3 regions of the Bacillus luti genome follow, and region 1 is predicted to be linked to each of the others. Evidence: a T-box and tRNA genes for the amino acid it is inferred to sense, from the RefSeq annotation. Region 1 holds a T-box; the other regions hold tRNA genes.
What was found. The T-box of region 1 lies ahead of leuS (leucine--tRNA ligase). A T-box ahead of a tRNA ligase gene usually reads a tRNA of that ligase, here a tRNA-Leu.
Positions count from the first base shown of each region.

Region 2: it has a tRNA-Leu gene. The T-box ahead of leuS (leucine--tRNA ligase) is inferred to sense a tRNA for this amino acid. The anticodon was not compared.
Region 3: it has a tRNA-Leu gene. The T-box ahead of leuS (leucine--tRNA ligase) is inferred to sense a tRNA for this amino acid. The anticodon was not compared.

Region 1 is NZ_CP040336.1:635,712-647,907, reverse strand. Features, by position in the region: gene EUC40_RS03345 (spore germination protein) at 1-1,673, shown strand, start outside; gene EUC40_RS03340 (spore germination protein) at 1,690-2,784, shown strand; gene gerHC (spore germination protein GerHC) at 2,760-3,839, shown strand; gene EUC40_RS03330 (hypothetical protein) at 3,930-4,115, shown strand; gene EUC40_RS03325 (pyrophosphohydrolase domain-containing protein) at 4,213-4,635, shown strand; gene EUC40_RS03320 (hypothetical protein) at 4,680-5,687, opposite strand; gene EUC40_RS03315 (GNAT family N-acetyltransferase) at 5,837-6,265, shown strand; gene leuS (leucine--tRNA ligase) at 6,293-8,701, opposite strand; T-box leader at 8,767-8,986, opposite strand; gene EUC40_RS03305 (MDR family MFS transporter) at 9,174-10,367, opposite strand; gene EUC40_RS03300 (cation:proton antiporter) at 10,606-11,829, opposite strand; gene EUC40_RS03295 (cation:proton antiporter regulatory subunit) at 11,833-12,196, opposite strand, start outside.
Region 2 is NZ_CP040336.1:4,379,847-4,387,110, forward strand. Features, by position in the region: gene EUC40_RS22205 (SH3 domain-containing protein) at 7-1,167, shown strand; gene EUC40_RS22210 (hypothetical protein) at 1,173-1,505, shown strand; gene EUC40_RS22215 (DUF3965 domain-containing protein) at 1,747-2,898, opposite strand; gene EUC40_RS22220 (CBS domain-containing protein) at 3,368-3,787, opposite strand; tRNA gene EUC40_RS22225 (tRNA-Glu) at 3,918-3,989, opposite strand; tRNA gene EUC40_RS22230 (tRNA-Asn) at 3,991-4,065, opposite strand; tRNA gene EUC40_RS22235 (tRNA-Ile) at 4,073-4,149, opposite strand; tRNA gene EUC40_RS22240 (tRNA-Trp) at 4,160-4,230, opposite strand; tRNA gene EUC40_RS22245 (tRNA-Thr) at 4,237-4,309, opposite strand; tRNA gene EUC40_RS22250 (tRNA-Phe) at 4,319-4,394, opposite strand; tRNA gene EUC40_RS22255 (tRNA-Asp) at 4,403-4,478, opposite strand; tRNA gene EUC40_RS22260 (tRNA-Met) at 4,482-4,558, opposite strand; tRNA gene EUC40_RS22265 (tRNA-Ser) at 4,581-4,673, opposite strand; tRNA gene EUC40_RS22270 (tRNA-Ser) at 4,731-4,823, opposite strand; tRNA gene EUC40_RS22275 (tRNA-Ala) at 4,844-4,916, opposite strand; tRNA gene EUC40_RS22280 (tRNA-Pro) at 4,932-5,005, opposite strand; tRNA gene EUC40_RS22285 (tRNA-Arg) at 5,016-5,089, opposite strand; tRNA gene EUC40_RS22290 (tRNA-Leu) at 5,093-5,181, opposite strand; tRNA gene EUC40_RS22295 (tRNA-Gly) at 5,198-5,272, opposite strand; tRNA gene EUC40_RS22300 (tRNA-Leu) at 5,302-5,382, opposite strand; tRNA gene EUC40_RS22305 (tRNA-Lys) at 5,397-5,472, opposite strand; tRNA gene EUC40_RS22310 (tRNA-Gln) at 5,477-5,551, opposite strand; tRNA gene EUC40_RS22315 (tRNA-Tyr) at 5,563-5,646, opposite strand; tRNA gene EUC40_RS22320 (tRNA-Val) at 5,655-5,730, opposite strand; rRNA gene rrf (5S ribosomal RNA) at 5,735-5,850, opposite strand; rRNA gene EUC40_RS22330 (23S ribosomal RNA) at 5,952-7,264, opposite strand, start outside.
Region 3 is NZ_CP040336.1:4,865,161-4,877,356, reverse strand. Features, by position in the region: gene EUC40_RS24545 (Tex family protein) at 1-1,561, shown strand, start outside; gene cmpA (cortex morphogenetic protein CmpA) at 1,623-1,736, opposite strand; gene EUC40_RS24535 (SprT family protein) at 1,938-2,402, shown strand; tRNA gene EUC40_RS24530 (tRNA-Asn) at 2,517-2,591, shown strand; tRNA gene EUC40_RS24525 (tRNA-Ser) at 2,595-2,685, shown strand; tRNA gene EUC40_RS24520 (tRNA-Glu) at 2,694-2,768, shown strand; tRNA gene EUC40_RS24515 (tRNA-Val) at 2,773-2,848, shown strand; tRNA gene EUC40_RS24510 (tRNA-Met) at 2,873-2,949, shown strand; tRNA gene EUC40_RS24505 (tRNA-Asp) at 2,952-3,027, shown strand; tRNA gene EUC40_RS24500 (tRNA-Gln) at 3,115-3,189, shown strand; tRNA gene EUC40_RS24495 (tRNA-Lys) at 3,195-3,267, shown strand; tRNA gene EUC40_RS24490 (tRNA-Leu) at 3,284-3,366, shown strand; tRNA gene EUC40_RS24485 (tRNA-Arg) at 3,465-3,541, shown strand; tRNA gene EUC40_RS24480 (tRNA-Pro) at 3,546-3,622, shown strand; tRNA gene EUC40_RS24475 (tRNA-Gly) at 3,624-3,694, shown strand; rRNA gene EUC40_RS24470 (16S ribosomal RNA) at 3,772-5,323, shown strand; rRNA gene EUC40_RS24465 (23S ribosomal RNA) at 5,470-8,391, shown strand; rRNA gene rrf (5S ribosomal RNA) at 8,442-8,557, shown strand; tRNA gene EUC40_RS24455 (tRNA-Met) at 8,570-8,646, shown strand; tRNA gene EUC40_RS24450 (tRNA-Asp) at 8,649-8,724, shown strand; gene tsaE (tRNA (adenosine(37)-N6)-threonylcarbamoyltransferase complex ATPase subunit type 1 TsaE) at 8,899-9,372, shown strand; gene tsaB (tRNA (adenosine(37)-N6)-threonylcarbamoyltransferase complex dimerization subunit type 1 TsaB) at 9,353-10,045, shown strand; gene rimI (ribosomal protein S18-alanine N-acetyltransferase) at 10,059-10,502, shown strand; gene tsaD (tRNA (adenosine(37)-N6)-threonylcarbamoyltransferase complex transferase subunit TsaD) at 10,502-11,518, shown strand; gene EUC40_RS24425 (ABC-F family ATP-binding cassette domain-containing protein) at 11,984-12,196, opposite strand, start outside.

The DNA.
Region 1 (12,196 bases):
AACAAGACGATTCTTCTCAAGAGAAACAGCAAAACTCTAAACAAGATGATTCTTCTCAAGAGAAACAGCAAAATTCTAAACAAGACGATTCTTCTCAAGAGAAACAGCAAAACTCTAAACAGGGCAATTCTTCTCAAGAGAAGCAGCAAAACTCTAAGCAGAACGATTCGCAAAGCCCTGGAAGTAATAGTATTTATGATTTTACAAAACCAGAAAAAGACCGTATCCATTCTCTACAAAATTTAATAGAGAAGCTGAAAAAGTCTAGTGATTTTGTTAATTACCATACATCTGAAGATGAAACGATGCCTTATTGGATTTCTTACTATCGTCCTTCACTTGATGGTGAGAAATTGCAAAAATACTTAATGCCTACTCTTTTGGAACGACCTAACGCTACACTAGAAGAGCTAAAAGAAAATATTCCAATGAGCGGCATTACAATTACGAATGATTTACAAAAAATTGAGGACATGGTTTTAAAGGGGCATGCGATTGTCCAAGTAAATCAACAAGATCAAAAGTGTATGCTTGCAAATATTGCAATTGATAATTATCGTGCACCTACTCCTCCATTAAATGAATCGACTGTTATTGGTCCGCAAGAGGGATTCGTAGAGGATATTGATACAAATATTAATTTAGTTCGAAAACGCCTTCCAGTTTTAGATTTACAAACAAAGGAAATGATCATCGGAGAGTTTTCAAAAACAAAAGTTGTCATGATGTATTTAGATAACCTCGCTGAAAAAGATAATATTGATTTTCTAGAGGAATCTTTACGCGCTCTTGAATATGATCAAATTAATGATAGTGCTTATATACAAGAATTGATGGGAGAAAAGTCAATTTTCCCTCTCTATATCAATACAGAACGTACTGATAGAGTTACAAAAGCACTAATTGATGGAAAAATCGCTATTTTTGTGGATGGTTCGCCAAGTATTTTACTAACACCTGTATCATATTTCGATTTCTTTATTTCACCAGAAGACTATAACGTCTCTTGGTTATACGCTACATTTTCAAGAATTTTACGGCTAATCGCTGTTTTATTCTCAATTTGCGCAACACCATTATATGTTGCCACTTTAAACTATCACTACGAATTAATTCCTAGTGACCTACTTGAAACGTTGATTTTATCAAGAGCACAAGTACCGTTTCCACCTTTAATTGAAGCGCTCTTCTTAGAACTTGCCATCGATTTATTAAGAGAAGCTGGCGCGAGGTTACCGATGAAAGTTGGTCAAACGCTCGGTATTGTAGGCGGTATCGTAATCGGGCAAGCATCTGTACAAGCTGGTTTAACGAGTAACATTTTATTAATTATCGTTGCCTTATCAGCGCTCGCATCCTTTATTACGCCTATTTATAAAATGGGTAATGCGGTTCGGCTGCTACGTTTCCCGTTTCTCATATTTGCCGAAATAGGAGGACTTTTCGGGATTTCTCTTGGATTTATCTTTTTATTTACCCATCTATTTAGACTGACTTCCTTACGCAAGCCGTACGCTTTGTTTTATCCGACAAGACAACAATCCGTTAAAGATTCTTGGATTCGTTTCCCTTTAACAATGATTGACACAAGAGATGTACAAGCAAGACCACAACATGTAAAAAAAGCAGCGAAAGGAATTTCAACAAAACATAGATCCGATTTTGATGATTAAGGAATGAGGTGCATTGATGAGTAAAGTTCAAGAAAAATATCAAATATCTCCTATCTTTATTTTCTTCTTAATTCACAGTGCACAGTTTGGCGCCGGAGTTCTCGGATTCGCTCGCATTATTGCAAAAGCCGCTGGATATGACGCCTGGATGGGAGTTCTAATTATAGGAGTTTGTATCCATATTCTTATATGGATGATGTATTTTTTATTAAAAGAAACAAACGGAAACTTAATTGATTTACATCGACAAACATTTGGAAAATGGCTAGGAAATGGCATTAGTATCATCTTTATGACTTATTTTTTAATCGTCAGTATTTCCGTCATTCGGACATACGTTGAAATTATTCAAGTATGGATGTTTCCTACCGCTTCCACTTGGATGCTAACTCTCTTTTTATGCTTAGTTAGCTACTACATTATTTCTTCTGGATTTCGTGTCATTACTGGTATTTGCGTCATTTCAGTTGGCGGTACATTAGGATATTTATTGCTTAGCCTATTCGTTTTGAAATACTCACATTGGGATAATTTACTCCCTGTGTTCACACATTCCTTTTCAGATATTTTAAAAGCCGCCAATCTGTCAATCTACAGTATGACAGGCTTTGAAATTTATCTCATGGCTTATCCCTTTGTAAAAAAACCTATACAATCTCATAAATTCGCTCAATACGGGGCGCTATTTTCAAATCTTCTATATTTGTTTAGTACCCTTTTAGCCTTTGCGTTTTTTAGTGAGAAACAATTATTAAAAACGATTTGGTCACAACTTTCTATGACCCAGGTAATCCAATTACCATTCATTGAAAGACTAGAATATATTGCAATTTCCGCTTATGCACTCGTTATTGTTACGAGTTTTATCCTTCCGTTATGGGCGGCAACGAGAGGAACTCATGAAATATTTCGCGTAAAACAAAGAGGTGTCCTAATCGCTTTCATCCTTATCACCCTCATTGTTTCACAGCTTTTAACAACCAGACATGACATTAATACTTTTATTAGTAATTCTGGAAAAGCTAGTTTTTGGCTCATGTATGTATACATCCCTATCCTATTTATTATTGTGTGGGTGAAAAGAAAATGGAAAAAATCAAAAGCAAATTAATACTTATTTCTTGTATAACATTCTTTAGTCTAACTGGATGTTTACAAAAAAATATTATCGACGATGTGCAACTTATTCAAGGAACCGTTTTTGATGTAGCAAAAGATAATAAAGTAAAAGTGACATTCGTTTGTCCCATTCAGAAAAAAGGAAATAAAGTTCAAGTTTTTGAAGGAACTGCAAATGCGGTAAAACAAGTAAAAGCAGACTCATCTTTAGAGTCTTCTCAACCTTTTGCTAGCGGACAAATGCGTGTCGCCCTATATACGATAAGACTTGCCAAAACAGGAATGTCTACTTCATTCGATACATTACTTCGAGATGTGAATATAGGGAACGCTTTATATGTTGCTTTATTAGAGGGGAATGGTACTGAACTTTTAAAAGGAAAATATACAACTTCATACAACGTTGCAATTTATATGAAAAAGTTGCTAGAACATAATATGGAAACCGGTCCTTTACCAACGGATAATCTACATGTAGGGGCGTTCCGTTATTATCAAGAAGGGCAAGACTACTATATTCCCATTCTAAAGAAGCATGGTGATAAAATAAAAATCACCGGAATTGGTCTTTTTAAAAAGGATAAATATATCGGTAAAATTGCGCAAAAAGATATGTTCATATTTAAAGGACTATTAGAGAAACATAAATTAGATTCACATGAATTTAAAACAGATTCTGCATACGTAATGATTAATAATATTCGTTCTGTTCCAACTTACGATATAAAGATTAAAAATGGAAAGCCTTCTTTTTTCATTCACGTTCATCTTGATGCACGTATTCAAGAACTATCGAAACAAATTAACTTAGAAAATAACAAGAACACAAAAAACATTGAAAAAGATGTCCAAAAACAATTAGATAAACAAGCTGCTAAATTAATTAAGCAGTTTAAATCTTTAGACGTCGATCCCCTCGGGCTAGGAGCAAAATATAAACATCATTATCGCCCATTCAAACTAGAAGAATGGAGACGAATGTACAAAGATGTTCCAATTAATATAAAATACACCGTGAATATTACAAATTCTGGTGTAATTGAATGAGAAATGATTGAACTCCTCTCTCCAGCATGATACAACGGAAAGAGGAGTTTTTATTTTAGATAGAGAGAGAAGATATTTATGGGGGAGCTTATGTCTAAAAAATTAGTAAAGCCTATTTTGAATGGTATTTTATTTCTCGGCGTCTTTTTATTTGCTCATACATACTTAAAAAATGTTTCCTTCACACGTTATTTACTTGTCGTTATACCAATGCTACTTGTTGGTATGTTCGGCATCGACCTTATTTTATCCATTTTAATAAAAAAAGAAGAATAACAAGCGAACATCTTATTTCTATAAGATGTTCTTTTCATTTCATAATCACCTTATGTTACAATGAAATTCGGCACTAAGCGAGAAAGGATGAAACAACATGACCAACGAAAAAGGTTTAGATAAAGGATACGAACTTGTTGCGAAAATGCATGAAGTATTCGGGCATCCTGTGACAAATACCCCAACAAAATTAGCGGAAGAGCGCGCAAAAATTCGTGCTAGCTTTATGCAAGAAGAGCTAGAAGAATTTCTAGAAGCAACGACTGTTGAAGATCAATACGATGCACTTATTGACCTTATTTACTTTGCATTCGGAACGTTTGCAGAAATGGGTGTACGTCCAGATAAAGGATTTGAAATTGTAAACAACGCTAACATGGCAAAGCTATTCCCTGATGGGAAACCTCGCTTCCGTGAAGGAGACGGCAAAATTCTAAAGCCAGAAGGCTGGCAAGCACCAGAACCACAACTTCGTGCTGAAATCGAACGTCAACGCCAAGAAGCGGAAAAAAACTGCTAGGATTACCTAGCAGTTTTTTATTATGTCTTTTTTTCTGCAGCTCATTAATGACCCACGTGCCCCGCGTGTCCTGCTGCCCCACCAATGCTAGCTGCCCCTGCAGCTGCTCCTGCCGCTCCTGCTCCAATTCCACCTGTCCAAGGCGAAGATTGTTGCTGTTGTTGATATTGTTGGTATTGTTGATGCTGTTGACCGTGTTGACCTTGGTGACCGTGTTGACCGTGTTGACCTTGGTGACCATGTTGACCTTGGTGACCATGTTGACCATGTTGACCTTGGTGGCCTTGGTGACCATGTTGGCCTTGATGACCGTGATGGCCTTGGTGACCGTGATGCCCTTGATGACCGTGATGGCCTTGGTGACCGTGATGCCCTTGATGAGTTTGATAAAGAACAGCTTGTGGATGTATGTGGTGGTGTCCTTGGTAATGTACTTGTTGTTGATGATGGCCGTGTTGACCTTGATGGTGGTGCCCATGATGACCGTGTTGACCTTGGTGATGGTGATGACCATGATGGCCATGTTGACCTTGGTGATGATGATGACCATGATGGCCATGTTGACCTTGGTGATGATGGTGTCCATGATGACCTTGGTGGCCTTGATGGTGGTGATGTCCATGATGGCCATGAACAACCTGTGGAAACCCACCTACTCCACCTGCTACAACACCTATTCCAGGTACAGGAAATCCTGTTTGTACGCCTCCGACGAAAGATGGAAACGTAGTTGGCATACCTACAGGCACGCCCCCTTGTGCGCCTCCTACTAATGTCGGAATTCCTGTTTGTGCTCCAGCTACTGATGTTGGAAACCCTCCTGTTACTGTAGGCATTCCAACCCCTGATGTCGAAAATCCTCCCATTAATGTAGGCATTCCAGTTTGCATGCCAGCTACCGATGTTGGAAATCCTCCTGCTGCTCCACCCATCCAGCTCGGAATTCCACCGTATCCTTGTTGGTCAGCTCCTCCCATTAACATCATTTGTTCATAACTACCCGATCCACCTCCGAAGAAGCCATGTGGTGCATTATTGTCCATCCCTTTCATTCCTTTCACCTCTTCTACTCAATTTAGCCTACCTTTTTTATCATATTTCTTATAGAAGAATAGGTGTTTGTCTGTATTGGAATTCCGCTTCTTTTTCTTCATTTATGATAAAATTAATTAACTGAATATTTTTCTGGGGGGTATTTCTATTGAAGGACATAACAAAAGCTTCTATCCATGATTTAGATTCAATCGTACATATAGATATTGATGTAATCGGAGATAATAGTAGACGAAATTATATTAAGCACACTATTGATGAGGGCCGATGCGTCATCGTAAAAGAAGATAATTCTATTTCGGGTTTTCTAACATACGATACAAATTTCTTTGATTGTACTTTCCTCTCATTAATCATTGTTTCGCCAGCAAAAAGAAGGCGCGGCTATGCAAGCTCGTTAATCTCATATATGTTAAGTCATTCTCCTACTCAAAAAATCTTTTCTTCAACGAACGAATCAAATGAAAGTATGCAAAAAGTTTTTAGTGCGAACGGTTTTATACGTAGTGGAATAATTGAAAATTTAGACGAAGGTGATCCAGAGATTATTTTCTACACAAAAAAGCTCAGAGTATAAATACTCTGAGCTTTTATTTAGAATGAATTAGTTTGCAACAACGTTAACAAGTTTTCCAGGAACAACAATTACTTTACGAACTGTTTTCCCTTCAATTTGGTCTTGAATTGCTTCAAGTGCAAGTTGTTCCATTTCTTCTTTTGATGCGTCTTTACTCATTGTTAGTTTTGCGCGAACTTTACCCATAACTTGAACAACGATTTCAACTTCATCTTCTACAAGTTTAGACTCATCAAATGTTGGCCAGCTTGCATATGTGATTGTTTCATTGTATCCAAGTTTGCTCCATAGCTCTTCCCCAATGTGAGGTGCAACCGGTGCAATCATTTTTACGAAACCTTCTACATATTCTTTCGGAAGTGTTTCAGCTTTGTATGCATCGTTGATGAATACCATCATTTGAGAAATCGCTGTGTTAAAGCGAAGCTCTGCATAGTCTTCTGTTACTTTCTTCACTGTTTGATGGTAAGCTTTTTCAAGCTCTTTGTTTGGTGCATCAGTAATTTTCTCACTTAATTCACCGTTATCTTGAACGAATAGGCGCCATACGCGGTCTAGGAAACGACGAGCTCCGTCAAGACCATTTTCAGACCAAGCAATTGAAGCGTCTAATGGTCCCATGAACATTTCGTATAGACGAAGTGTATCTGCACCGTGGCTTGCTACGATATCATCAGGGTTTACAACGTTACCTTTTGATTTACTCATTTTCTCGTTGTTTTCACCTAGAATCATACCTTGGTTGAATAATTGTTGGAACGGTTCTTTCGTTGGAACCACACCGATATCGTATAATACTTTATGCCAGAAACGAGCATATAGTAAGTGAAGTACAGCATGCTCTGCTCCGCCGATATAAATATCAACTGGAAGCCATTGTTTTACTTTTTCAGGATCTACAAGTGCTTCGCTGTTGTTTGGATCGATGTAACGTAGGTAATACCAGCAGCTACCAGCCCATTGTGGCATTGTGTTCGTTTCACGACGACCTTTTTTACCAGTCTCAGGATCTACAACATTTACCCACTCTTCAATGTTAGCAAGTGGTGATTCACCTGTACCTGAAGGACGGATGTTTTCTGTTTTCGGAAGAACTAATGGTAATTCTTCTTCTTTCACAGCTGTCATTGTACCATCTTCCCAGTGAATTACTGGAATTGGCTCACCCCAGTAACGTTGACGGCTGAATAACCAGTCACGTAGACGGTACGTTACTTTTTGATTTCCTGCGCTCGTTACTTCAAGCCATTCAATCATTTTTGCGATTGCTTCTTCTTTATTTAAACCATCAAGGAATGCTGAGTTTACGTGCGCACCATCACCTGTGTATGCTTCTTTCGTAATGTCTCCGCCTTTTACAACTTCTTTCATCGGAAGATTGAACGTTGATGCGAATTCATAGTCACGCTCATCATGAGCTGGAACTGCCATTACAGCACCTGTTCCGTAAGTTGCAAGAACATAGTCAGCGATCCAGATTGGTAATTTCTCACCATTTACTGGGTTAACTGCGTAAGCACCAGTGAATACACCAGTTTTCTCTTTCGCAAGTTCTGTACGCTCTAGATCACTCTTCATTTTAACAGAGTTAATGTAAGCTTCTACAGCTTCTTTTTGCTCTGCTGTTGTAATGTCAGCAACAAGCGCATGCTCTGGAGCAAGTACACAGTAGCTCGCACCAAATAGTGTATCCGGACGCGTTGTGAAAACTGTGAATTTCTCGTCTGTACCATCGATGTTGAAGTGTACTTCTGCACCTTCAGAACGACCGATCCAGTTACGTTGCATATCTTTTAAGCTTTCTGGCCAATCAAGCTCATCTAGATCTTCTAATAGACGATCTCCGTAAGCTGTAATTTTTAACATCCACTGTCTCATCGGACGACGTTCAACTGGATGTCCACCGCGCTCACTCTTACCGTCAATGATTTCTTCGTTTGCAAGTACTGTACCAAGTGCTGGGCACCAGTTTACAGGTACTTCATCAACGTAAGCTAAGCCTTTTTCAAATAGTTGCAGGAAGATCCATTGTGTCCACTTGTAGTAGTTTGGATCTGTTGTATTTACTTCACGGTCCCAATCGTAAGAGAAACCTAATGATTTAATTTGGTTACGGAACGTATTAATATTATGCTCTGTAAATTCAGCTGGGCTGTTTCCAGTATCAAGTGCATATTGCTCTGCTGGAAGACCGAATGCATCCCATCCCATTGGATGAAGAACGTTATATCCTTGCATACGCTTCATACGAGATAAAATATCTGTCGCTGTATAACCTTCTGGATGTCCTACGTGTAGACCTGCACCTGATGGATATGGGAACATATCTAGTGCATAAAATTTTGGTTTTTCTGTCTCATCTGGCGTACGGAATGTTTTATTCTCTTCCCAGTACCCTTGCCACTTCTTCTCAATGTCTTGATGATTAAAGCTCATGAGATACCCTCCTTGAAATTCTATTTATTTTCACCGCCCAAAATACAAAAAACCTCTCATCCCTAGAAAGGGACGAGAGGTTATAGATTCCCGCGGTACCACCCTAAATTAATGTACAAATATACATTCGCTTAGATCCGTAACGTGGATTAACGGCAATTGCTACTATTAGTTTCACAACTGCAACTCAAAGGCGAGTTCATAACGAAACGTGGATTGACTTGCACCGACCGTCAACTCTCTAAACCAGCTTCTATTACTACTACTCCTTCTCACTGTTATTACAAATATGAGTTAATGTGAACTACCCTCCACTTAGTATCTCTAAAGAGCTTACTTAAAGCGGGGCTTCTCGGTTAATCGTTACTATTAATAACTAACGAATTCGTCTTTAGACAGCCGAGCCATCTCCCTTGTTCCAAAGGTTGTTTTATTTAAATATATTCTAAAACATGTTACATGTTCCGTCAAACTAAACTGCAATTTTTTCTTCAACTGTTTCTTCTACTTTTACTCGTTTATCATAAATGCTCGTTGCAATAAGCGCTACTACAAGCATTACCATGATTGCTATAAACAATACTTCCATATTGTATAAATCAACAATCGCTCCGCCAACGACTGGTCCGAACATTTTCCCTACAGTCGCCGCACTATTTACAACCCCTTGATAAAACCCTAACTTATCTTTTGGCGCAAGTATATTCGCAATCGTTGGAACTGCTGGCCATACGAATAACTCACCAATTGTTAATGTTACCATCGCAACGAGGAACATCGTAAATTGCTGCGCTTGACTTAACACAACGAATGACGCCGCAAAAATGACGATTCCAATCATAATTTGTTGTTTTAAAGAACGCTTCATCCAGCGAATTAACATACTAACTAACGGCTGCGCACAAACAATCATCGCTCCATTTATCGTCCATAATAGACTATAGTGGCGAAGGCTAATATTCAGCTCCTGCATATGTGTCGCAATCGCTCCCTGCCATTGTACGTATGTAACCCAGCATAAAGCATATGCTACACACACAATAAGAAGTGCTTTGAATCCTGGTGTAAGTGACCAGCCTTTTTCCGTTTCGACTTCTTTTTGCACTCCTGGCTCTTTTTTGTCTTCCATACCACGGAAGCCAATAAAAGCAATTAAGAAGAAAACAAAGTACAAAATAAAGTTCGCTAAGAAAATATAATCAAAACGATACGATGCAACTAATCCACCACACGCTGTTCCGATCGCAATACCAACGTTTTGTCCAACATACATCGCATTAAATGCCCGTCTTCCGCCCTCTGGCCAAACCGTACCAACCATCGCATACATCGATGGGAAGACCATTCCAGAACCGAATCCGATTAACGCTAGCCATACAACATATAACGGCCAACCGTGGAAGAACACGAGACCTAAAATCGATACGAGTGTAATCACAATCCCTACTAGAATTGATTTATAACCGCCCCATTTATCAAATAAAACACCGCCGAGCAAGTTTCCGATTACTCCAGTAAGCGAGTTGATCATTAATACCATTCCGGCCACAGATAAAGATTTCCCTAGGTGATCATGCAAATAAATTGTATTAAAAGGCCATAAAAAAGAAGCACCCGTGACATTAATAATCATCCCAGCTACTAATAGCCATACTTTCCTTGGCATAGTCTCCCCTCCTATTCTATTTTTTTCGTTCATCTATAACAGTAAAATTGTAGTCGTTTTTAAATAGGAAGGCAACTGATTAATAGTTGATGAAATTCAGATAATGGTTTGTTGGTAAATGAAATTATATTGATTGCTGCTTAAAAATATATCGACTTACCAACAAGAAATGACATCAGTAACGATATATAAATAAGAGGAGACTGCATGAATTTCATGCAGTCTCCTCTTATTTATATTATCCAACTTCTTTTTCTCTTTTCCCACGTTCTTTAGCGCTCCATTTAAACATTTTATCTAGCAAGGTATATATTCTTCCAGACTCCTTCGTTAATAAAGGTCCTAATGATGCTAATATTAAAACGTACAGTGCAGAGAACGGTTTAATCGTTGCCATTAAGCCACCCGCAATGCCAATATTCGCGACAATAATAGAGAATTCCCCGCGCGATACGAGAGTTAATCCAATGTTTGTGGAAGCTTTATGTGATAATCCGGCTTTACGTCCGGCAAGCATTCCCGCGGTAAAATTACCGATGAGCGTAATAAGAACTGCTCCCAACGCCAACCACACTGCTCCACCAAGTGAAAACGGATCTATACTTAAACCGAAGCTGAAAAAGAATATGGCTCCAAAGAAATCACGAAATGGAACGACGAGATGCTCAATACGATCACTATGCTCTGTTTCAGAAAAGACGAGTCCTAACAATAACGCTCCAATCGCCTCAGCAACATGAATTGTTTCTGAAAATCCTGCTACAAAGAATAAAATAGCGAATATTACGATAATAAAAATTTCATTTGACGAAATATCTAATATTTTATTTAAGAACGGCGTAGCTTTTCTAGCGATTACAAAGAATAGCAGCATATACCCTACTGCGATTAACACCGATGTAAGAGCACCTACAAATGATGTTGCACCACCGAGTACTAACCCTGAAACGACTGACAAATATACAGCTAAAAAGATATCATCGAACATAATAATCCCCAAAATAAGTTCAGTCTCTTTATTACCAGATCTTCTTAAATCAACAATTACCTTTGCAACAATTGCACTTGATGAAATTGTTATGATTCCAGCAATGATTAATGTTTCTAATAAGGGGAAACCCATTATATATCCGTAAAGTAAACCTAATATAAAATTAAGTGATATATGAACGGTTCCCCCAAAAGCAATCGACTTTCCTGATTTAATTAATTTTTTTATTGAGAATTCTAAACCTAAATAGAATAGGAGGAATATGACGCCAATACGGCCGAGGAAGGAAATAACTTCTCCGCTTTCAATAAATCTTAAATCGATAAGCCCTAAATCCGGGGCATGAGGCCCTACTAGCATACCGAGTATAATGAGAAACGGAATAATCGAGAACTTTAACTTTGCAGCGAGAATAGCTGCAAAAGCGACTAATACTAACGCAGTTCCAACTTCAAAGACTAAAGTATTCATCGATTATGAGTCACCTCCGGCTGAAAGCAATTCATTAATAATTCTTTTCACTTCATGTCTCGCACCTGATAGTACGAGCATATCGCCAGCTTCAATAATAGAGTCTGGACCTGGATTAAAGAATTTCTTCATATTCTTTTTTAAAATAGCAATAATTGTTACGTTATATGTTTTTCTGACATGTAAGCTACCAATTGTTTTTTGTACGACTGGTGCATGATTCTCCACCTTAAACCATTCAATTGATAATCCTTCAAAAGCCATTTCAATCGTGTCTAACGCTTGTGGTCTATACACCATTCCACCTAATATAGCTGCGATTTGTCTTGCTTCAGAATCGCGAAGAGAAATACTTGAAATACTCTCA
Region 2 (7,264 bases), 1.5 Mb from region 1:
TATTATATGAATATGAAAGCTACTGCTCTAACAGCAACTACTGTCGCAATTGCTTCTTTACTACCTTCTATGGGAGAAACAAATGTACAAAAAGCAAATGCTGAACAATTATCTAATGTTAAAACTGGATATGTCAAAGTGGATCAAGCAACTTTACATAAAGAAGACAATATAAATAGCGTATCTATTGATAAAATCCGCTTTAATACGAAAGTGAACATACTTGAAAAAACGAATGATTGGTATAAAGTATCTGTTAATAATAAAGTAGGTTACGTGCAAAAAGATACTATTCTACTAAAAAACAAACTTCAATCTAATAATCAATACATCGTCAATGCTAATGCATTAAACGTTCGCTCTGAACCTAATCTAGAATCTTCAATTTTAGATGTATTACCGAATGGAAAGTTCGTTACCATTCAAGAAGAACAAGGTGAATGGTATAAGATTTTACATAATGGTCAAACAGGTTATGTACAAAAAGCATTCATATCTAATGGCTCACAACCTTTAGTAAAAGGAATTACAGTTCAAAATAATACGAAGTACACAGTTGCAACACCAAAACTCAATGTACGTAGTAATGCTAGTACAAGTAGTTCTCTACTTGGTTCATTACAAAATGGTACACAAGTGCAAGTAGTAGAAACTGTAGGAACTTGGTATAAAATTCGTTTTGGTACAGGGTACGGATATGTGGCAAAACACTATGTAGTACAAAACCAACCGCAATCACAAGCTAAAACCGCTCAACCTTCATCCATTCCAGCAGCTTTCAAATTCCCTGCTCAAGGAAGAGTTAGCTCAACCTTTGATATGCGCTGGGAACAAATGCATTATGGTATAGATATTGCAGCTCAAGGGAACGTATCCATTCAAGCTGCCGCTGCAGGTAAAGTTGTGAAGTCTTATTATTCGGCTAGTTATGGTAATGTCGTGTTCATCGCCCATCAAATTAATGGGAAATTATATACAACAGTTTATGCTCATATGAAAGATCGCACTGTACAAGCCGGTGATCAAGTACAAACTGGACAACTATTAGGTCATATGGGAAATACAGGGCATTCATACGGACAACATCTCCACTTTGAGTTACACAATGGAGAATGGAATTTTGAAAAAACAAATGCAGTCAATCCACTGCCATATTTAGTTAGGTAAATTGTATGCCACGCAATATACCTCTCTTAATTGAATACTTGGCCTTTTTAGGCTTAATCTGTTGTTTAATCATTTATAATACAAACACTGTATTTTTATCTATTATCATTGCTTTTGTTACTTTAGAAATTATGATGGAATCATTCCAAGTGCAACTAAAACAAAAAATTGCACACATTTATAACGCTCTTTTTCTATTAAGTGCCCTTATAACAAATGTAATTAGTAACGGTTTGTATTTATCTACCGTATTTCCTGTATTTTTTATGGCTATTTTATTATTCATAGCTAGATACGTGAATGTCCCTAATAATAAAAAACATGAACAAGAAGCTTAGAAAGAGGAGACACTGTGTACCAATCTTTCAAAGATACTCCAATGAAATATATATTGAATTTATATGAAAAAATGAATACTTTTTTCGGTATACAAGGAAGTTATACTGCACAACTTCTCCTTTATGGAATGTTATTTCTCATCTTAATTACTTTCTCCTTGTTTTACTAACAAAAAAAGGATCTCACATAAACTTGAGATCCTTTTTAATTTATATTAATTTTTCATATAAACAGTACTGTTTATCCACAAGCATATTTTTCATAAATAAAACTCAGATTATATTTTTTCTCTAAGCTCATTCTTTGTTCATCGTCGCACCAATAGAATAAAATATCATGAATAGTTGCATAACGCTTATTTTTAAGAAATAGTTTAAAGAATGATGGTAAACAATCATGTAATTGTATAAATATATAATTGCGTAATATCTCTTCCTTATATTCAATGCCCTTACAAATATACAGTAATTCTTCACAGTAATATGCATGCTGCGGAACTTGAATCATTTCAAAAAATGGTACATATGATAGTAGCTTTCCGATAAAATGACCATATCGGTCCATTACCCCTATCGTCATATGCTCCATCATTTCTTTCATCACATATAAATAATCATCTACATGCGTTGTCTTTAATGGGTCTAATCGATCGGAAATTTGAGCAAGTACAGCTCGTTGACAGGCTAACACCGCTTGACTCGGTCCATAATATGATAAGAAGTCTGTACACTTACGATATTTTCGTAATAAGTCATGTGTATATAAATCATAAACAAAAGTATTACAATACATCGCTAGACTCATCATATCACTATTTAATTGCTCTTTTGACAGTAACTTCGCTCTTTTACACATATAAAAGAATGTAAATTCCAATACTTCTTTATGAGATAATAAATGCTTACAATCTTTTATACATTCCTCATTAAATTTAACTCTATCCCAAATTTCTACATCCCTATCTGTTAATTCACCAATACGGTATTTAATAATTAAATAGTTTAAAGCAACCGCTTGCGTCAAAAGATCCCATGTTTCATATTCCAATGAAGTTTGGACAAATTCATCTAGCCCTTGAGTTATCATAAAAGTATTTGCCTCTTCATACCAACCAATCTCTTGGCATAAACGAAGAATACGTACTAAAGTTGGAATTTCATCTTTATGAAACTGCGGTAAATTTTTCACTTTATTTATTCCATATACGATAAATGCCGCTAAATTTTCTTCTTTATAAAATTCTTTTTCTTTCCACGCTAATATAGTCCGCTCGTTCCCTTCACCTTTTGGGTGACAAGGTACAAGCAAAGAAAATAATTCAGCGAAATTATTTGGTTCTATATATGTATCTGTAACCAAATTCCAATTTGGATCGCCTTGTACAGCCTTCATATAATTCCCCTTCCCTTTTTATCCCGCTATTTGCGACCAAGTAAGACTCCCACCTCAAAATTCAGCGAATGCTATGAATTTAGTTGGGAGATAAATGCCCGTAAAAGCCCGATTGGTTCAACTCATAATCATTTTGGAATAGCCCCCACAATGATTAAAGTTTCACTTTATCTACATAGGAAATATTAATTCATTATTACATCATTACCAATTAATATTGTTATATTCAAAATCTATCATAACCCTTATACCTATCAGTATATCATTTTTTCTCTTATTAAAAATTAGGAATGAAAAATTTTAAAAAACTGTCGAAAATATTAACTGTATACCTATTATATAATGCCCTAGATACGTCACTCTAGCATATTAGTTTAATCTATATATACTAGAATGATGTATCCGCTCTTCATACATAATTTATCTTGCTATTTGTGGGCATTAAGGCCCCATTCATTAAGGATTCACTTTATTCTGTATGCTCCGAGATTTCACCTAAAGCAAATCCAGCTTGATCATCTGTCGATTCTCTTATAGCTAAGTCACCTAGTGCTAACATCCCAACTAATTGACCATTCTCAACTACTGGTAATCGTCTAATTTGATATTGTGCCATTAATTCTGTAGCTTTTTCAATAGCATCATCTGGAGAAACTGAAACAATATTTGTTGTCATTACATTTGTAATTTTATTAGACCCAGGATGCTTCTCTGCAATCCCTCGAACAACCAAATCTCGATCAGTAACAAGCCCAACAACTTGTTCATTTTCAACAACAGGAATCAATCCAACCGATTCTTCTTTCATCTTTACAGCAGCCTCATATACATTGTCTAACGGTGTACAATGTACTATATGAGTACTCATAAATTCTCGAACTCGTGTCATTTTTATCTCCTCCTTTTAATACATACCATAGTTTTTCCTAAATCCCTTTATTTATTTCAGGAAAATAAGATGATAAAAGAGGATTGCACATAATAAAAAAGAGTCAGCATATTGCTGACTCTTTTTTGTATGACCCGTACGGGATTCGAACCCGTGTTACCGCCGTGAAAGGGCGGTGTCTTAACCACTTGACCAACGGGCCATGGCTCCGCAGGTAGGACTCGAACCTACGACCGATCGGTTAACAGCCGATAGCTCTACCACTGAGCTACTGCGGAATATATATGGTGGGCCTAAATGGACTCGAACCATCGACCTCACGCTTATCAGGCGTGCGCTCTAACCAGCTGAGCTATAGGCCCATATACTTTACAGGGGCAGTAGGAATCGAACCCACACTGGAGGTTTTGGAGACCTCAGTTCTACCTTTAAACTATGCCCCTAAATGATGCCGACTAGAGGACTTGAACCCCCAACCTACTGATTACAAGTCAGTTGCTCTACCAATTGAGCTAAGTCGGCAAAAAAAAATGGTGGCTCGGGACGGAATCGAACCGCCGACACGAGGATTTTCAGTCCTCTGCTCTACCGACTGAGCTACCGAGCCAACATAAATGGCGGTCCCGACCGGGGTCGAACCGGCGATCTCCTGCGTGACAGGCAGGCATGTTAACCACTACACCACGGGACCATTTGGTTGCGGGGACAGGATTTGAACCTGCGACCTTCGGGTTATGAGCCCGACGAGCTACCGTGCTGCTCCACCCCGCGACAATATAAAATTTTAAAAAAATGGAGGAGGTAGAGGGATTCGAACCCCCGCGCGACTCTCGCCGCCTGTCGGTTTTCAAGACCGATCCCTTCAGCCGAACTTGGGTATACCTCCATGAAGGAAAAAGAAATATTTTATTATTACATGTATCTAATCCATTTAAAAAGAAAATGGAGGAGGTAGAGGGATTCGAACCCCCGCGCGATTCTCACCGCCTGTCGGTTTTCAAGACCGATCCCTTCAGCCGAACTTGGGTATACCTCCGAGACATATAATAAATAAAGTGGAGCCTAGCGGGATCGAACCGCTGACCTCCTGCGTGCAAGGCAGGCGCTCTCCCAGCTGAGCTAAGGCCCCATGTTTTTGGGAATATCGGGAAGACAGGATTTGAACCTGCGACCCCCTGGTCCCAAACCAGGTGCTCTACCAAGCTGAGCCACTTCCCGTTAATAAAAGCGCGCCCGAGAGGAGTCGAACCCCTAACCTCTTGATCCGTAGTCAAACGCTCTATCCAATTGAGCTACGGGCGCATATGGTGCCGAGGGCGGGGGTCGAACCCGCACGGTGGTCACCCACCGCAGGATTTTAAGTCCTGTGCGTCTGCCTGTTCCGCCACCCCGGCATGTCATATTGAAAATTGGAGCGGAAGACGGGATTCGAACCCGCGACCCCAACCTTGGCAAGGTTGTATTCTACCACTGAACTACTTCCGCAAGACATGTTTGAGTTATTTTATTAAAAGTGCGGGTGAAGGGAGTCGAACCCCCACGCCAAAGGCGCTAGATCCTAAGTCTAGTGCGTCTGCCAATTCCGCCACACCCGCATATTTTATTAAAATGGTGAGCCATGAAGGACTCGAACCTTCGACCCTCTGATTAAAAGTCAGATGCTCTACCAACTGAGCTAATGGCTCTTAATGGCTGGGCTAGCTGGATTCGAACCAGCGCATGACGGAGTCAAAGTCCGTTGCCTTACCGCTTGGCTATAGCCCATTAATTAAGAATGGTGGAGGGGGGCAGATTCGAACTGCCGAACCCGAAGGAGCGGATTTACAGTCCGCCGCGTTTAGCCACTTCGCTACCCCTCCGACATATATGGTGGAGGATGACGGGATCGAACCGCCGACCCCCTGCTTGTAAGGCAGGTGCTCTCCCAGCTGAGCTAATCCTCCATTTGCCTGGCAACGTCCTACTCTCACAGGGACAAGGTCCCAACTACCATCGGCGCTAGAGAGCTTAACTTCCGTGTTCGGTATGGGAACGGGTGTGACCTCTCTGCCATCATTACCAGACTATATTCATTTAAGACAAGAATCATTATAACTTATTTAACCTTTAAAGTCAACAAGTTTTTTATATTCTTTCAAAACTAGATAACATTGCTTCATATTATATGGTTAAGTCCTCGATCTATTAGTATTCGTCAGCTCCACATGTCACCATGCTTCCACCTCGAACCTATCAACCTGATCATCTTTCAGGGATCTTACTAGCTTACGCTATGGGAAATCTCATCTTGAGGGGGGCTTCATGCTTAGATGCTTTCAGCACTTATCCCTTCCGCACATAGCTACCCAGCTATGCCCTTGGCAGAACAACTGGTACACCAGCGGTGCGTCCATCCCGGTCCTCTCGTACTAAGGACAGCTCCTCTCAAATTTCCTACGCCCACGACGGATAGGGACCGAACTGTCTCACGACGTTCTGAACCCAGCTCGCGTACCGCTTTAATGGGCGAACAGCCCAACCCTTGGGACCGACTACAGCCCCAGGATGCGATGAGCCGACATCGAGGTGCCAAACCTCCCCGTCGATGTGGACTCTTGGGGGAGATAAGCCTGTTATCCCCGGGGTAGCTTTTATCCGTTGAGCGATGGCCCTTCCATGCGGAACCACCGGATCACTAAGCCCGACTTTCGTCCCTGCTCGACTTGTAGGTCTCGCAGTCAAGCTCCCTTATGCCTTTGCACTCTACGAATGATTTCCAACCATTCTGAGGGAACCTTTGGGCGCCTCCGTTACACTTTAGGAGGCGACCGCCCCAGTCAAACTGCCCACCTGACACTGTCTCCCGGGTCGATAAGACCCGTAGGTTAGAATTTCAATACAGTCAGGGCGGTATCCCACCAGCGCCTCCACCGAAGCTAGCGCTCCGGTTTCAATGGCTCCCGCCTATCCTGTACAAACTGTACCAAAATTCAATATCAGGCTACAGTAAAGCTCCACGGGGTCTTTCCGTCCTGTCGCGGGTAACCTGCATCTTCACAGGTACTATAATTTCACCGAGTCTCTGGTTGAGACAGTGCCCAAATCGTTACACCTTTCGTGCGGGTCGGAACTTACCCGACAAGGAATTTCGCTACCTTAGGACCGTTATAGTTACGGCCGCCGTTTACTGGGGCTTCAGTTCAGAGCTTCGCTTACGCTAACCCCTCTCCTTAACCTTCCAGCACCGGGCAGGTGTCACCCCCTATACTTCGCCTTACGGCTTCGCAGAGAGCTGTGTTTTTGCTAAACAGTCGCTTGGGCCTATTCACTGCGGCTTTCCGTTAAGAAAGCACCCCTTCTCCCGAAGTTACGGGGTCATTTTGCCGAGTTCCTTAACCAGAGTTCTCTCGCACACCTTAGGATTCTCTCCTCGCCTACCTGTGTCGGTTTGCGGTACAGGCACCTTTTATCTCGCTAGAAGCTTTTCTTGGCAGCGGG
Region 3 (12,196 bases), 970 kb from region 1:
AGATGAAAAGAATATATATGAAATGTATTACAGTTATGAAGAACCGTTGCAGAAAGTAGTGCCGCATCGTGTACTAGCGATGAATCGTGGTGAGAAAGAAGATATATTGAGAATTGCTGTTGTTCCGCCAGTAGATGAGATATTAAGTTTCTTATATAAGAAAGTAATTCGTGATAACGAGTCTAAAAGTGCACATTATGTACAATTAGCGATTGAAGATAGCTATAAACGATTAATTCAATCTTCAATTGAAAGAGAGATTCGAAAAGAATTAACAGAAACAGCTGAGGAACAAGCGATACATATTTTCTCTGAGAATTTACGTAACTTACTATTACAACCTCCTATGAAAGGGAAAGTGGTGTTAGCTGTAGACCCTGCATATAGAACGGGTTGTAAATTAGCTGTAGTAGATGATACAGGGAAGGTTCTACATATTGGTGTTATTTATCCCCATCCGCCAGTTCGTAAATATGAAGCTGCAAAAGCGGAAGTTCTTTCTATTATAGATAAATATGAAGTTGAAATGATTGCGATTGGGAATGGTACAGCTTCTAGAGAATCAGAAGAATTTATAGTTGATGTATTACAAAATGTGAAACGAGAAGTCTTCTATATTATTGTGAACGAAGCTGGTGCGAGTGTGTATTCGGCTTCTGATTTAGCCCGTGAGGAATTCCCGGATTTACAGGTTGAAGAAAGAAGTGCGGTTTCTATCGGTAGACGTCTGCAAGATCCGCTTGCTGAACTTGTGAAGATTGATCCTAAATCAGTTGGGGTTGGACAGTACCAACATGATGTATCTCAAAAGAGATTGAATGAATCATTAACATTTGTAGTTGAGACGGCAGTTAACCAAGTTGGTGTTAATGTAAATACGGCTTCAGTTGCATTATTACAATATGTTTCTGGTTTATCGAAAACTGTTGCGAAAAATATTGTGGCAAAGAGAGAAGAAGATGGGAAATTTACGAAACGCACGGAATTAAAGAAAATCCCGCGCTTAGGTGCAAAGACGTACGAACAATGTATAGGTTTCTTACGTATATTAGAAGGGGCGAATCCATTAGATCGAACAGGAATTCATCCAGAACAATATAAAAATGTTGAATTGTTATTGAAGAGTTTAGGTTTATCAAAAGATGATGTAGGACAATTGCATTTACAAAAGAGCTTAGAAGAAGTAGAGATTTCTAAGTTGTCTCAAGAAACGGGAGTTGGGGAACCGACATTAGTGGATATTATAGATGCGCTTATTAGTCCAGAGCGAGACATGAGAGATGAGTTGCCTAAACCACTTCTGAAAAAAGGGATTTTGAAATTAGAAGATTTAAAACGTGGTATGGAACTAGAAGGAACCGTTCGTAACGTTGTTGATTTTGGTGCTTTTGTTGATGTTGGTGTAAAGCAAGATGGTTTAGTACATATTTCTAAGCTAAGTACACAATATGTGAAGCATCCGTTAGATATTGTATCTGTCGGGCAAATTGTAAAGGTATGGGTCGATGATATTGATACAAAAAAAGGTCGTGTCGCATTATCCATGTTGCCGATTGAATAATAAGAGAAGAGAGCAGATGAAACTGCTCTTTTTTTTATTGGGTAAGAAGTATAATGGATTATTAGCTTTGATGGATTTTGCTATAATAAAACCAGCATTCATTTAGTAATTTAATTTGATACCGGTTTTTTTCGAAATATGCACGTTGCATCTGTTTTTTTAGCCATGTGGGCATAGGAATCCCTCCTTGTTTAATCCTACTCTCAAAAATCTTCCCTTTTCGCTAAGGTACTATTGATGAGAGGTTGGTGAGTGGATTTCTATTCATATTGTATTGTTAGAAACCACGCTTCTTGAATGAGGATGGGTATATGTACTATTTAATATATGTATAAGAAGGGAGAAAAGTGTAAAAATATTTTTTTGTTTAGGAGGAATGAGAATGGATGAGCGAGAAATCCAACAGCTAGTAGAGGAAGTGTCGTTAAGATACTTTGGTATGCCGTTCTTACATAAAGCGATGTTTAATAATAGATTACGTACAACTGGTGGGCGTTATCTGTTGAAGAGCCACAATATCGAACTGAATTATCAATATTATAAAATGTATGGTAAAGAAGAGTTAGTCGGGATTGTTAAACATGAACTTTGTCATTATCACTTACATATTGCAGGAAGAGGGTATAAGCACCGGGATAGAGATTTTCGTGAATTGTTAAAAGAAGTCGGTGCACCACGTTTTTGTAAACGAATGATTAATGAAGAGAAGGAACAGAAGGTTTATGTGTATGAATGTGTGGAGTGCTCATTTCAATATGTAAGGAGACGTCAAATAAATACAAAAAGATATGTCTGTGGAAAATGTAAAGGGAAACTAATTCTGATAAAGAAAACATCTTGACAGTGAAAACGCAATCCAGTATATTATAAACATGTCACGTTTGTACAAGATGTTGTGAAAAAACTTCTTGACTTACGATGATAAGTTTTATAAGATACAAATTGTCTTTATTATTCCGCAGTAGCTCAGTGGTAGAGCTATCGGCTGTTAACCGATCGGTCGTAGGTTCGAGTCCTACCTGCGGAGCCATACAGAGAAGTACCCAAGTGGCTCAAGGGGCTCCCCTGCTAAGGGAGTAGATCGCTAACGCGGTGCGAGGGTTCGAATCCCTTCTTCTCTGCCATTCATATTGGCCCGTTGGTCAAGTGGTTAAGACACCGCCCTTTCACGGCGGTAACACGGGTTCGAATCCCGTACGGGTCACCACTTCGGAGGATTAGCTCAGCTGGGAGAGCACCTGCCTTACAAGCAGGGGGTCGGCGGTTCGATCCCGTCATCCTCCACCATATAAAATATATAAGTGATATCATCGCGGGGTGGAGCAGCACGGTAGCTCGTCGGGCTCATAACCCGAAGGTCGCAGGTTCAAATCCTGTCCCCGCAACCAATGGTCCCGTGGTGTAGTGGTTAACATGCCTGCCTGTCACGCAGGAGATCGCCGGTTCGACCCCGGTCGGGACCGCCATTTTAACTTCTGCTAATTGGCAGTTGTTTTTTATTGGTCATTATGGTACAATAACATTTGTCTTTGAAAAGAAGATAATTATTTCGATGGGCTATAGCCAAGCGGTAAGGCAACGGACTTTGACTCCGTCATGCGCTGGTTCGAATCCAGCTAGCCCAGCCATTTACGAGCCATTAGCTCAGTTGGTAGAGCATCTGACTTTTAATCAGAGGGTCGAAGGTTCGAGTCCTTCATGGCTCACTTTTGTTTTTTCCGCGCGGTCGTGGCGGAACGGCAGACGCGCTAGGTTGAGGGCCTAGTGGGGGAAACCCCGTGGAGGTTCAAGTCCTCTCGGCCGCATCAAAAAATCTTTTTAAAAAAGTACTTGCATTTAAAAATGTAGTATGATAAGATAATTGAGTCGCCAAAATACAACGACGAAAAAACATCATGAATAAGCGCCCGTAGCTCAATTGGATAGAGCGTTTGACTACGGATCAAGAGGTTAGGGGTTCGACTCCTCTCGGGCGCGCCAATTACGGGAAGTGGCTCAGCTTGGTAGAGCACCTGGTTTGGGACCAGGGGGTCGCAGGTTCAAATCCTGTCTTCCCGACCACGCGGGTGTAGTTTAGTGGTAAAACAAGAGCCTTCCAAGCTCTGGTCGAGAGTTCGATTCTCTTCACCCGCTTTTAGTTCTTTGAAAACTGAACGAAACAAACAACGTGAAACGTCAATTTTTATTTTTAGATGCTAGACAAACTAACTTTATTGGAGAGTTTGATCCTGGCTCAGGATGAACGCTGGCGGCGTGCCTAATACATGCAAGTCGAGCGAATGGATTAAGAGCTTGCTCTTATGAAGTTAGCGGCGGACGGGTGAGTAACACGTGGGTAACCTGCCCATAAGACTGGGATAACTCCGGGAAACCGGGGCTAATACCGGATAACATTTTGAACTGCATGGTTCGAAATTGAAAGGCGGCTTCGGCTGTCACTTATGGATGGACCCGCGTCGCATTAGCTAGTTGGTGAGGTAACGGCTCACCAAGGCAACGATGCGTAGCCGACCTGAGAGGGTGATCGGCCACACTGGGACTGAGACACGGCCCAGACTCCTACGGGAGGCAGCAGTAGGGAATCTTCCGCAATGGACGAAAGTCTGACGGAGCAACGCCGCGTGAGTGATGAAGGCTTTCGGGTCGTAAAACTCTGTTGTTAGGGAAGAACAAGTGCTAGTTGAATAAGCTGGCACCTTGACGGTACCTAACCAGAAAGCCACGGCTAACTACGTGCCAGCAGCCGCGGTAATACGTAGGTGGCAAGCGTTATCCGGAATTATTGGGCGTAAAGCGCGCGCAGGTGGTTTCTTAAGTCTGATGTGAAAGCCCACGGCTCAACCGTGGAGGGTCATTGGAAACTGGGAGACTTGAGTGCAGAAGAGGAAAGTGGAATTCCATGTGTAGCGGTGAAATGCGTAGAGATATGGAGGAACACCAGTGGCGAAGGCGACTTTCTGGTCTGTAACTGACACTGAGGCGCGAAAGCGTGGGGAGCAAACAGGATTAGATACCCTGGTAGTCCACGCCGTAAACGATGAGTGCTAAGTGTTAGAGGGTTTCCGCCCTTTAGTGCTGAAGTTAACGCATTAAGCACTCCGCCTGGGGAGTACGGCCGCAAGGCTGAAACTCAAAGGAATTGACGGGGGCCCGCACAAGCGGTGGAGCATGTGGTTTAATTCGAAGCAACGCGAAGAACCTTACCAGGTCTTGACATCCTCTGAAAACCCTAGAGATAGGGCTTCTCCTTCGGGAGCAGAGTGACAGGTGGTGCATGGTTGTCGTCAGCTCGTGTCGTGAGATGTTGGGTTAAGTCCCGCAACGAGCGCAACCCTTGATCTTAGTTGCCATCATTAAGTTGGGCACTCTAAGGTGACTGCCGGTGACAAACCGGAGGAAGGTGGGGATGACGTCAAATCATCATGCCCCTTATGACCTGGGCTACACACGTGCTACAATGGACGGTACAAAGAGCTGCAAGACCGCGAGGTGGAGCTAATCTCATAAAACCGTTCTCAGTTCGGATTGTAGGCTGCAACTCGCCTACATGAAGCTGGAATCGCTAGTAATCGCGGATCAGCATGCCGCGGTGAATACGTTCCCGGGCCTTGTACACACCGCCCGTCACACCACGAGAGTTTGTAACACCCGAAGTCGGTGGGGTAACCTTTTTGGAGCCAGCCGCCTAAGGTGGGACAGATGATTGGGGTGAAGTCGTAACAAGGTAGCCGTATCGGAAGGTGCGGCTGGATCACCTCCTTTCTATGGAGAATTGATGAACGCTGTTCATCAATATAAGTTTCCGTGTTTCGTTTTGTTCAGTTTTGAGAGAACTATCTCTCATATATAAATGTATGTTCTTTGAAAACTAGATAACAGTGTAGCTCATATTTTTTAATTTTTAGTTTGGTTAAGTTAGAAAGGGCGCACGGTGGATGCCTTGACACTAGGAGTCGATGAAGGACGGGACTAACGCCGATATGCTTCGGGGAGCTGTAAGTAAGCTTTGATCCGAAGATTTCCGAATGGGGAAACCCACCATACGTAATGGTATGGTATCCTTATCTGAATACATAGGGTAAGGAAGACAGACCCAGGGAACTGAAACATCTAAGTACCTGGAGGAAGAGAAAGCAAATGCGATTTCCTGAGTAGCGGCGAGCGAAACGGAACATAGCCCAAACCAAGAGGCTTGCCTCTTGGGGTTGTAGGACATTCTATACGGAGTTACAAAGGAATGAGGTAGACGAAGCGACCTGGAAAGGTCCGTCGTAGAGGGTAACAACCCCGTAGTCGAAACTTCATTCTCTCTTGAATGTATCCTGAGTACGGCGGAACACGTGAAATTCCGTCGGAATCTGGGAGGACCATCTCCCAAGGCTAAATACTCCCTAGTGATCGATAGTGAACCAGTACCGTGAGGGAAAGGTGAAAAGCACCCCGGAAGGGGAGTGAAAGAGATCCTGAAACCGTGTGCCTACAAATAGTCAGAGCCCGTTAATGGGTGATGGCGTGCCTTTTGTAGAATGAACCGGCGAGTTACGATCCCGTGCAAGGTTAAGCTGAAGAGGCGGAGCCGCAGCGAAAGCGAGTCTGAATAGGGCGTTTAGTACGTGGTCGTAGACCCGAAACCAGGTGATCTACCCATGTCCAGGGTGAAGTTCAGGTAACACTGAATGGAGGCCCGAACCCACGCACGTTGAAAAGTGCGGGGATGAGGTGTGGGTAGCGGAGAAATTCCAATCGAACCTGGAGATAGCTGGTTCTCCCCGAAATAGCTTTAGGGCTAGCCTTAAGTTTAAGAGTCTTGGAGGTAGAGCACTGATTGGACTAGGGGTCCTCATCGGATTACCGAATTCAGTCAAACTCCGAATGCCAACGACTTATACTTAGGAGTCAGACTGCGAGTGATAAGATCCGTAGTCAAAAGGGAAACAGCCCAGACCGCCAGCTAAGGTCCCAAAGTGTGTATTAAGTGGAAAAGGATGTGGAGTTGCTTAGACAACTAGGATGTTGGCTTAGAAGCAGCCACCATTTAAAGAGTGCGTAATAGCTCACTAGTCGAGTGACTCTGCGCCGAAAATGTACCGGGGCTAAATACACCACCGAAGCTGCGGATTGATACCAATGGTATCAGTGGTAGGGGAGCGTTCTAAGGACAGTGAAGTCAGACCGTAAGGACTGGTGGAGTGCTTAGAAGTGAGAATGCCGGTATGAGTAGCGAAAGACGGGTGAGAATCCCGTCCACCGAATGCCTAAGGTTTCCTGAGGAAGGCTCGTCCGCTCAGGGTTAGTCAGGACCTAAGCCGAGGCCGACAGGCGTAGGCGATGGACAACAGGTTGATATTCCTGTACCACCTCTTTATCGTTTGAGCAATGGAGGGACGCAGAAGGATAGAAGAAGCGTGCGATTGGTTGTGCACGTCCAAGCAGTTAGGCTGATAAGTAGGCAAATCCGCTTATCGTGAAGGCTGAGCTGTGATGGGGAAGCTCCTCATGGAGCGAAGTCTTTGATTCCCCGCTGCCAAGAAAAGCTTCTAGCGAGATAAAAGGTGCCTGTACCGCAAACCGACACAGGTAGGCGAGGAGAGAATCCTAAGGTGTGCGAGAGAACTCTGGTTAAGGAACTCGGCAAAATGACCCCGTAACTTCGGGAGAAGGGGTGCTTTCTTAACGGAAAGCCGCAGTGAATAGGCCCAAGCGACTGTTTAGCAAAAACACAGCTCTCTGCGAAGCCGTAAGGCGAAGTATAGGGGGTGACACCTGCCCGGTGCTGGAAGGTTAAGGAGAGGGGTTAGCGTAAGCGAAGCTCTGAACTGAAGCCCCAGTAAACGGCGGCCGTAACTATAACGGTCCTAAGGTAGCGAAATTCCTTGTCGGGTAAGTTCCGACCCGCACGAAAGGTGTAACGATTTGGGCACTGTCTCAACCAGAGACTCGGTGAAATTATAGTACCTGTGAAGATGCAGGTTACCCGCGACAGGACGGAAAGACCCCGTGGAGCTTTACTGTAGCCTGATATTGAATTTTGGTACAGTTTGTACAGGATAGGCGGGAGCCATTGAAACCGGAGCGCTAGCTTCGGTGGAGGCGCTGGTGGGATACCGCCCTGACTGTATTGAAATTCTAACCTACGGGTCTTATCGACCCGGGAGACAGTGTCAGGTGGGCAGTTTGACTGGGGCGGTCGCCTCCTAAAGTGTAACGGAGGCGCCCAAAGGTTCCCTCAGAATGGTTGGAAATCATTCGTAGAGTGCAAAGGCATAAGGGAGCTTGACTGCGAGACCTACAAGTCGAGCAGGGACGAAAGTCGGGCTTAGTGATCCGGTGGTTCCGCATGGAAGGGCCATCGCTCAACGGATAAAAGCTACCCCGGGGATAACAGGCTTATCTCCCCCAAGAGTCCACATCGACGGGGAGGTTTGGCACCTCGATGTCGGCTCATCGCATCCTGGGGCTGTAGTCGGTCCCAAGGGTTGGGCTGTTCGCCCATTAAAGCGGTACGCGAGCTGGGTTCAGAACGTCGTGAGACAGTTCGGTCCCTATCCGTCGTGGGCGTAGGAAATTTGAGAGGAGCTGTCCTTAGTACGAGAGGACCGGGATGGACGCACCGCTGGTGTACCAGTTGTTCTGCCAAGGGCATAGCTGGGTAGCTATGTGCGGAAGGGATAAGTGCTGAAAGCATCTAAGCATGAAGCCCCCCTCAAGATGAGATTTCCCATAGCGTAAGCTAGTAAGATCCCTGAAAGATGATCAGGTTGATAGGTTCGAGGTGGAAGCATGGTGACATGTGGAGCTGACGAATACTAATAGATCGAGGACTTAACCATATAATATGTAGCAAATGTTATCTAGTTTTGAAGGAATATGCCTTCAATAGTTTGGTGATGATGGCAGAGAGGTCACACCCGTTCCCATACCGAACACGGAAGTTAAGCTCTCTAGCGCCGATGGTAGTTGGGACCTTGTCCCTGTGAGAGTAGGACGTCGCCAAGCTATTTATATCATCGCGGGGTGGAGCAGCACGGTAGCTCGTCGGGCTCATAACCCGAAGGTCGCAGGTTCAAATCCTGTCCCCGCAACCAATGGTCCCGTGGTGTAGTGGTTAACATGCCTGCCTGTCACGCAGGAGATCGCCGGTTCGACCCCGGTCGGGACCGCCATTTTATATAAAGAAAAGAACGAAACAAGTTGTTTCGTATTTTTTTATTTGTTTTAACAAAAAACTAATAAAGACAGTCAAACTATCCTTAGGACTACTCCTAAGGACTTTTTTATATATTTAAAACCTGTATAATAAAGAGCAGAGAACATTGTGAATAAAGTAGGTGAAGTCTGTGAGTAAATATGAAGTAAAAACAAAATCTTCTGAGGAAACACAAAGATTATCAGAAAGATTAGGTGAACTTGTAAAGGCACAAGATGTAATTATTTTAGAAGGAGATCTTGGAGCTGGCAAGACGACCTTTACAAAAGGGTTAGCAAAAGGTCTTGGAGTGAAAAGAGTTGTAAATAGTCCTACCTTTAATATTATTAAAGAATATAGAGGAAGATTACCGTTATATCATATGGACGTGTATCGTTTAGCGGAAAGTGAAGAGGACTTAGGTTTTGATGAGTATTTCTATGGTGAAGGAATCACAGTAGTAGAATGGGCTCATTTAATAGAAGCATATTTACCAAATGAAAAGTTACAAATTAGTTTATTCCATGCTGGAGATGACACGAGAAAAATTGTACTCGAGCCAATTGGAGATCGCTATATTAGATTATGTGAGGAGCTATTACAAGATGAAAGTACTAGCAATTGATACTTCAAATTACGTAATGGGTGTATCCCTTATTGAGGAAGGAAACGTGATTGGGGAAATCATTACAAATTTAACAAAAAACCATTCTGTACGTCTTATGCCAGCTGTGGAGCAACTATTAAAAGAATGTGGTGTAAAACCGAAAGAATTAACTAAAATTGTTGTAGCCGCCGGACCTGGTTCATATACAGGTGTTCGCATAGGGGTCACAGCCGCAAAAACATTAGCGTGGTCTCTTCAAATACCAATTGTAGGTGTATCAAGCTTAGAAGTAGTCGCTGCAAATGGAGCCAATTTTAATGGGTTAATCTGTCCTTTATTCGATGGAAGACGTGGACAAATTTATACGGGTTTATATACATATGAAGGAGAGAATTTGACTTCTATAGAAGAAGACCGAATCATCCTTATTGTAGACTGGTTGCAAATGTTAAAAGATACAGGAAAGCGTGTTTTATTTATTGGTAATGATGTTAAGTTGCATAAAGAAACCATCATAGAACATTTAGGTGATCAAGCTGTATTTGCTCCTTTCACTAAAAATAACCCAAGACCGAGTGAGCTAGCGTTCTTAGGATTACAAAAAGAAGAACAAGATGTACATTCATTTGTTCCTAGTTATCTTCGTTTAGCTGAAGCTGAAACAAAGTGGTTAGAAAGTCAAAATAAGTAGGAGCCTGCAGAGGATGGATATGATACTTAGAAAGATGAAACTCGATGATATCGCTCAAATTGTAGCTATTGAAGAAGCATCTTTTGCAACTCCTTGGACTGCAGATGCCTTTCGCCGTGAGTTAACGATGAATGAACATGCACATTATGTTGTGTTAGAAAAAGATGGTCGTGTAATTGGTTATTGTGGATTGTGGATAATTATTGATGAATCACATATAACAAACATAGCTATTTTGCCAGAATACAGAGGTCAAAAGCTAGGGGATGCTTTATTGAAAGAAGTTATTTCTGAAGCGAAAGATCTAGGGGTAAAAACGATGACACTTGAAGTACGTGTATCAAATGAAGTAGCAAAACAGTTATACAGAAAATACGGATTTCAAAATGGTGGAATTCGTAAACGATACTATGCAGACAATCAGGAAGATGGTCTCGTAATGTGGGTGAATATATAATGGAAAAAAATACGATTATACTTGGTATTGAAACAAGTTGTGATGAAACAGCAGTAGCGGTTGTTAAAAATGGAACGGAAATTATTGCGAATGTCGTTGCATCACAAATTGAAAGTCATAAACGTTTTGGCGGGGTTGTACCAGAGATTGCATCTCGTCATCATGTAGAAGAAATTACAGTTGTATTAGAAGAAGCTTTAAAAGAAGCAAATATCACATTTGATGATATTGATGCAATTGCTGTAACTGAAGGGCCTGGTTTAGTTGGAGCACTTCTAATTGGAGTAAATGCAGCGAAGGCGGTGGCCTTTGCGCATGATATTCCTCTAGTTGGTGTCCATCATATAGCTGGCCATATTTATGCGAATCGTTTAGTAAAAGAAGTTCAATTCCCTCTACTATCACTTGTTGTATCTGGTGGGCATACAGAGCTTGTTTATATGAAAGAACACGGTTCATTTGAAGTAATTGGTGAAACACGAGATGATGCAGCAGGAGAAGCATATGATAAAGTAGCTCGTACGTTATCTATGCCTTATCCAGGGGGGCCTCATATTGATCGTCTTGCACATGAAGGAGAGCCAACCATTGATTTACCACGTGCATGGCTAGAACCTGATTCATATGATTTCAGCTTTAGTGGATTGAAATCAGCAGTTATCAACACTGTGCATAACGCAAAACAACGCGGTATAGAAATTGCACCAGAAGATTTAGCAGCAAGTTTTCAGGAGAGTGTAATTGACGTACTAGTAACGAAAGCGTCTCGTGCAGCGGATGCATATAACGTAAAGCAAGTGCTTCTTGCTGGTGGAGTGGCCGCAAATAAAGGGCTTCGTGCACGTTTAGAAGCAGAATTTGCACAAAAAGAAAACATTGAGCTAATTATTCCGCCATTATTCTTATGCACAGATAATGCAGCAATGATTGCAGCGGCAGGTACAATTGCATATGAACAAGGAAAACGTGCGACATTAGCTTTAAATGCAAATCCAGGATTAGATATTGAAGCATAGTTATACACAAAATTAACCACAGCTTGTGGATAAAAGCCATATTATCTGTTGATAATGTGGCTTTTACTGTGTATATAAAATGTTAATAACTTTTTCTTGGGTTGTGGATAATGTGGAAAAGTTGTTTCTATGTTTATATATTAAAGGTGGATATGTGTATAACATTGTGGATAAACGGAATGAAGTCTGACCTTTGAATATATCCTTTTTCGGGAAATAAAATGATGGTGAATATCTGAAAAGATATTTCGAGATAATCTTCTTTTAATTTGCGAATTGGTACGGATGTCAAACTTTGTCGGTAAATCGATACTTGGTGTCGAATCGTTGATATAGTTCAAGTTACGATAGACATATTCAAAAAAATGTTTATGTACGATGAAGTTGATTTCTGCTAGAAAACAAAAAGGATGTCGCATAGTCAAAAATCTCGACTTATGAGACACCCTTCTTATTGAAATGCTTTTATAAATGTAGTTCTTCCCATTCTGCCATACAAGCTTCAAGTTGTTCTTGTAGTGTTTGTTTTTTAGTTGTAATTTCACTAGCCTTTTCATAATCAGCATATATTTCTGGTAAGCAAAGCTGATCTTCTAACGTAGCAATTTCTTCTTCAAATTCTACGATACTTTGTTCCAGTTCTTCAATTTTTCTAGTGCGTTGACGCTCTAGTTTTTT